One region of the Rahnella sp. BIGb0603 genome, then DNA from elsewhere that is predicted to be linked to it. Evidence: predicted binding sites of a transcription regulator. Region 1 holds the regulator's gene; each other region holds the start of a gene.
The links. The regulator PhoB, encoded in region 1, activates phosphate uptake and scavenging genes when phosphate is short. The targets are predictions, from matches to a motif close to CTGTCATAAAACTGNCNNAT.
Positions count from the first base shown of each region.

Region 1 (2,207 bases):
CTGCTCCTGCATCGTATCCAGCGCTTTGGTGCGGAACGGCTCTTCCAGCTTGGCGTCTTCCATCATTTCCAGATACCCCTGCAACACAGTGAGCGGCGTGCGAAGTTCATGGCTGACGTTGGCAAAGAAGTTACGTCGCGCGCCTTCGAGCTGACGCATCTGCGTGACGTCACGCGCCACCATCAGAAGCTGCCCCTCGGAATACGGCATCACGCGAAACTCGACGTAATGTTCATTATTGAGTTGCAGATTCAGGGCACGGCTGAAGTCACGGGTCTGGATCCAGGTGCGGAATTCCGGATAACGCAGCAGGTTAAAAATATGCTGGCCGTTATCTTCCGGCCAGCGGAAACCGAGCAGATCCTGCGCCAGTCCGTTACACCAGAAGATATTGCCTTCTTCCGTCGCCAGAACCACCGCATCCGGCAGCGATTCGGCACCGCTGCGGAAACGTTTGATCAACTGACCTAATTCACGACGACGTCGCCGGTTACGCATCTGCATCTGGTTCAGCCCGTAAAACAGCGGTTCCCAGCTCCAGCGCCCGTTCGGCGGGGTGATGCTGCGGTCAAGCCACAGCCAGTGAGAGAGTTTAAGCTGATTGTAATAATTCCAGCCCAGCGCCGCGACCAGCGACGCAAAGAGGAGCCAGCCGAAATGGCCGACGAAAATTCCGAGGATCAGGGCTGGCAGACAAAAGAGAAAAAATTCGCCGGCCAGACGTTTCCATGACAAACGTTCTAACACACAGGTTCTCCGCTGTGGGGGACTCAATAACGCGTTGAGAAACGATATCCGGTACCACGAACAGTCTGGATCATTCTGTCATGTCCACTGGTTTCCAGCGCTTTACGCAAACGACGAATATGCACGTCTACCGTGCGATCTTCCACATAAACGTTAGTGCCCCACACGTTATTGAGCAACTGTTCTCTGCTGTAAACGCGTTCGGAATGGGTCATAAAGAAGTGTAACAACTTAAATTCGGTCGGCCCCATATCGAGCGCCTGCTCGTTGGCCATCACCCGGTGAGACGACGGATCCAGACTGAGCCCCTGCATGTCGATCACTTCTTCGACCGCCATTGGCGAAATCCGGCGCATCACCGCTTTAATACGGGCAACCAGTTCTTTTGGTGAAAACGGTTTAGTGATGTAATCATCGGCACCGACTTCCAGGCCGCGCACCCGATCTTCTTCTTCACCGCGAGCGGTCAGCATCATCACCGGAATTTCGCGGGTCAGTGCTTCACGTTTAAGGTGCTTAATAAACTGAATACCGGAACCGCCGGGTAGCATCCAGTCGAGCAGGATCAGTTCTGGGTAAGGTTCCACTAACTGGCCAATCGCTGAATCAAAATCTTCAGCTTCTACTGCCTGATATCCATTCTGTTCCAGTACAAAACACACCATTTCACGGATTGGAGCTTCGTCTTCAACCACCAATATACGTCTAGCCATCGTAGGTCCTGCCAATAGGTTAGCGATCTTTTATTTGATTGCGGGCGCCATTATGCGTCAGTTTTGTGACAGATTTATGAATGAAAATGATGGTTCATTTAAGGCAAATATGACAGATAAATTCCCGCCATCCTGCTGAAATTGGTCTGATTTATCGGGGACAGGTTCCCCCGCCGACGTTTATACTTTGCACCATTGTCGTCATACAGGGTTCACACGGGAGTCTCATGCGCCTGATCCACACCTCCGACTGGCACCTCGGCCAGTACTTTTTTACCAAAAGCCGCGCCGCTGAACATCAGGCATTTTTGCGCTGGCTGACCGGTCAGGTGCAGCAGCATCAGGTGGACGCCGTCATTGTCGCCGGGGACATCTTTGATACCGGTTCGCCGCCCAGTTACGCCCGCGAGTTGTACAACCGCTTCGTGGTGGAATTACAACAAACCGGCTGTCAGCTGGTGGTGCTGGCCGGGAATCACGATTCCGTCGCCACCCTCAATGAATCCCGCGAACTGCTTTCGTGCCTGAATACACGGGTGATCGCCACCGTAGGCGAAAATCTGGAGGAACAGGTTTTAGTGCTGAACACGCGTGAAGGCCAGCCCGGCGCGGTGTTGTGTGCCATTCCGTTTTTGCGTCCGCGCGATTTACTCGCCAGCCAGGCCGGACAGTCCGGCAGCGACAAACAGCTCGCGTTGCAGGAAGCCATTGCGGCGCATTATGACGCGCTATATCAGGCCGCACTGG
Region 1 covers NZ_JANUEX010000001.1:1,029,264-1,031,470, forward strand. The annotation lists gene phoR (phosphate regulon sensor histidine kinase PhoR) at 1-747, opposite strand, end outside; gene phoB (phosphate response regulator transcription factor PhoB) at 771-1,460, opposite strand; gene sbcD (exonuclease subunit SbcD) at 1,688-2,207, shown strand, end outside.

Region 2 (2,207 bases), on a different contig from region 1:
AACCCGGATGATATTTTCGTGGTGGAGCGCCCGACCTATCTGGCCGCATTGCAGACTCTGGAACTGGCCGAAGCGCAAATCCTCTCCGTCGGTTCAGACGGCGACGGCATGATTGTCGATGAGCTGGCGGAACTGCTGAAAACACAAAAGATTAAAGGCGTGTATCTGGTGCCGACGTTCGGTAACCCGAGCGGCGTGACCCTGAGCCGTGTGCGCCGTGAGCAGCTGGTGAAACTGGCGGCACAGCACGAATTCCTGATTGTAGAAGATGATCCGTACGGCGAACTGCGTTTCACCGAAGAACGCCAGCCGACGCTGTTTGAGCTGTCGAAAGCACTGTTCGGTCACGCGGATAACATTATCTACACCTCGACGTTCTCTAAAATTCTGGCGCCGGGTTTGCGTCTGGGCTGGGTGATTATGCCTGACTGGCTGCTGCATAAAGTCGCCATCATCAAACAGGCGGCAGATTTGCACGCCAGCGCGTTGTCGCAGAGCATTGCGGAATATTATCTCGGTCTTGGCCGTCTGCCGAAGCAGATCGAAACCATTCGTGCCGCGTATAAAAAGAAATGCCAGGTCATGGCCGAACTGCTGGAACGCGAACTGGGCGACGTGCTGACGTTTGAATATCCGAAAGGCGGCATGTTCCTGTGGGCACGTTTCCGCGAGCCGCGTAACTGCGCTGAGTGGATGAAAAAGACGCTGGAGCAGGGCGTGGTGTTTGTGCCTGGCGAATTCTTCTATGCCGATAATCCGGATCACTCGACCTTCCGTCTGTCGTTCGCCACCGCGACCGAAGAGCAGATGCACGAGGCGGTTGCCCGCCTGAAACGCGCGTTGTAAAACCCCCGGATTTCCCTTCTTTATAAGGCGCATCGTTCACCCGATGCGCCTTCTTTTTTGCCATCTGTTCGTCACCTGCACTTCATGCTGCTGTAACGTTAATGTCATTTAACTGTTATTTATCTGTAATTTAGCCGTGTCATGTTACCTCCGCATAAAAACGTTTCTCAATACCCCATTTATCTCTGCCCCTTTTACACCAGCAGAATTCAGGAGACAGGCATGTTCATCAACCTCAAAAAAACGGTCATCGGCACCGCGCTGACGCTGGCTTTCAGCGCCAATGCCTTCGCTGTGACAGAAATTCCTTTCTGGCACTCAATGGACGGCGAATTAGGCAAAGAAGTGAACTCGCTGGCCGACCGTTTTAACCAGACACACCCTGATGTCAAAATCGTGCCTGTCTATAAAGGCAAATACGACGAAAGCCTGGCGGCCGGTATCGCGGCATATCGCACCGGCAATGCTCCGGCTATCTTGCAGGTTTACGAAGTAGGCACCGCGACCATGATGGCCAGCAAAGCCATCAAACCGGTCTACGAAGTGTTCAGTGATGCAGGCATCAAAGAAGACGTTTCCCAGTTCGTGCCGACCGTTTCCGGTTATTACTCCGATTCCAAAGGCCGTCTGTTATCCCAGCCTTTCAACAGCTCCACGCCGGTGCTGTATTACAACAAAGATGCGTTTAAGAAAGCCGGTCTGAACCCGGATCAGCCGCCGAAAACCTGGCAGGATATGGCCGCGTACACCGAAAAACTGCGTGAAGCCGGCATGAAGTGTGGCTACGCCAGCGGCTGGCAGGGCTGGATCCAGATTGAGAACTTCAGCGCGTGGCACGGTCTGCCAATCGCTACCAAAAACAACGGCTTCGACGGCACCGATGCGGTTCTGGAATTCAATAAACCAGAGCAAATCAAACACATTCAGATGCTCGAAGACATGAACAAAAAAGGTGATTTCACCTATTTTGGTCGTAAAGACGAATCCACCGCCAAGTTCTATAACGGCGACTGCGCGATGACTACCGCATCTTCCGGTTCACTGGCCGACATCCGTCAGTATTCCAAATTCAACTACGGCGTGGGCATGATGCCTTACGACGCAGACATCAAAGGCGCACCACAAAACGCCATCATCGGCGGCGCAAGCCTGTGGGTGATGAACGGCAAAGACAAAGACACTTACAAAGGCGTCGCCGAATTCCTGCAATTCCTGACCACGCCGGAAATCGCTGCCGAATGGCACCAGAAAACCGGTTATCTGCCGGTGACGACTGCGGCGTATGAGCTGACCAAAAAAGAAGGCTTCTACGAGAAGAATCCGGGTTCTGACGTTGCCACCCGCCAGATGCTGAACAAGCC
Region 2 covers NZ_JANUEX010000012.1:43,638-45,844, reverse strand. The annotation lists gene M2403_RS23435 (PLP-dependent aminotransferase family protein) at 1-846, shown strand, start outside; gene ugpB (sn-glycerol-3-phosphate ABC transporter substrate-binding protein UgpB) at 1,069-2,207, shown strand, end outside.
Region 2: the regulator PhoB is predicted to act here: its motif matches at 948-967, upstream of ugpB (sn-glycerol-3-phosphate ABC transporter substrate-binding protein UgpB).

Region 3 (2,207 bases), on a different contig from region 1:
CCGAAAGGGATATACTGAACACTCATGCAGCAACCAGATGAAATCCTATGAAATACGATACTTCCGAACTTTGCGACATCTACCATGAAGAAGTGAATGTCGTCGAACCCCTGTTCTCCAACTTTGGTGGCCGTACTTCATTTGGCGGGCAAATCACGACAGTGAAGTGTTTCGAAGACAATGGCTTGCTTTATGACTTGCTGGAAGAAAATGGCCGTGGTCGCGTACTGCTGGTCGATGGCGGTGGCTCCGTTCGTCGCGCATTGCTTGATGCCGGTCTGGCACGCCTGGCGTTGCAAAACGAATGGGAAGGCATTGTGATTTACGGTGCAGTTCGTCAGGTAGATGATCTGGAAGAACTGGATATCGGCATTCAGGCGATGGCAGCGATTCCGGCGGGGGCAGGCAGTGAAGGGATTGGCGAAAGCGACATTCGTGTCAATTTCGGCGGTGTCACCTTCTTCTCCGGTGACCATCTTTATGCCGACAACACCGGTATCGTGCTGTCGGAAGACCCGCTCGACATCGAATAACCTTGCGCTTTCAGCAACAAAAAAGGACGCCGTGGCGTCCTTTTTTATTTTCAGGCCGAAGTCATCAGACTTCTTCCATTTTTCCCAGCAATGCACGCAGACGGTCCTGCCACACGTGCTGTTCTTCTTTCAACTGTGCATTTTCACGCACCAGCGATTCATGATTACCACTCGCCTGCTGAACTTCCTGAGACAGGGTATTGTTTTGTTCTTTCAGTTCTTCGATTTCCATCTGCAAAAGAGTAATGGTATCGATCGCTTGCTGAACTTTAGCTTCTAATTTCTCAAATACTTCAAATGACATTTTTCGGTCCCCTTATGTTCGCAAGGCGCACATCTTATGTTCTGCCGCATCATCCGGACACGGCTCAAGAATTCCTGCACTCCGTCGATTTTGATAACGAATACAAACCAAATCCGGGTCTGAATTGCGCCAAAGTCTTGTAAAACCAGCGGGTGTCTTACCGGGTGATTGTATGTAGCCAGCTTTGCCCTGTCTAGCAAGAACCCCTTCCTGCACGCAGTCTGTTGCAATTTTACAGCGCCGGGTATCAGGAAATGCTTAAAAAGCAGCGTCACTCACCAGAAATCCCCGTTAATACCGAATAACCTTATCCGGCCTGTTGTTATGTTCGTTTCAACCGACGCGGCCCAAAAATTGTTAAATCGTGGCCTTTTTTCCGCGCGTGATGGCCTGCGAATACGCGAAATCGCTCATTTTTATGACACGACACACAAAATTTGATTTCGCTATTTCTCGTTTATGCTCGTTAACGATAAATTCACATTACGTTCTCATTTAATGATGAACGTCAAAATCCGATTACGTTCACGTACGACATAACAGAAAAACTATAACCAATCATTAACATCATCCTTAGCAGGATCAAACTATGAGCCAAACCATGAGTTCCACATTAAAAGGTCAGTGCATCGCTGAGTTTCTGGGTACCGGGCTTATCATTTTCTTCGGTGCAGGCTGTGTTGCTGCATTGAAGCTTGCCGGAGCATCCTTTGGCCAGTGGGAAATCAGTATCGTCTGGGGTTTCGGTGTGGCCATGGCCATTTACCTGACTGCGGCGATCTCAGGCGCACACCTGAACCCGGCTGTCACCGTCGCGCTATGTTTGTTTGCAAACTTTGAAGGACGCAAAGTTCTGCCTTACATAATCGCGCAGGTCGCAGGCGCCTTCTGTGCCGCCGCGCTGGTTTACGGCCTTTACTACAATCTGTTCTACGATTTCGAGCAAACTCACAACATGGTACGCGGCAGCGTAGACAGTCTGAGCCTTGCCGGTATCTTCTCGACGTATCCAAACCCGCACATCAGCGTATTGCAGGCGTTCCTGGTTGAAACCGTGATCACCGCCGTTCTGATGTCGCTGATCCTCGGCCTGACCGATGACGGCAACGGCCTGCCACGTGGCCCGCTGGCTCCGCTGCTGATCGGTATTCTGATTGCAGTTATCGGTGCATCCATGGGGCCACTGACCGGATTCGCACTGAACCCGGCGCGTGATTTCGGACCGAAACTGTTCGCTTACTTCGCAGGCTGGGGCAAAGTGGCCTTCACCGGCGCCCGCGATATCCCTTACTTCCTGGTACCGATTTTTGGCCCACTGCTGGGTGCGTGTCTGGGTGCGGTCGGCTATAAAGCATTGATTAGTCGTCACC
Region 3 covers NZ_JANUEX010000013.1:83,576-85,782, reverse strand. The annotation lists gene rraA (ribonuclease E activity regulator RraA) at 48-533, shown strand; gene zapB (septal ring assembly protein ZapB) at 598-837, opposite strand; gene M2403_RS24230 (MIP/aquaporin family protein) at 1,427-2,207, shown strand, end outside.
Region 3: the regulator PhoB is predicted to act here: its motif matches at 1,243-1,262, upstream of M2403_RS24230 (MIP/aquaporin family protein).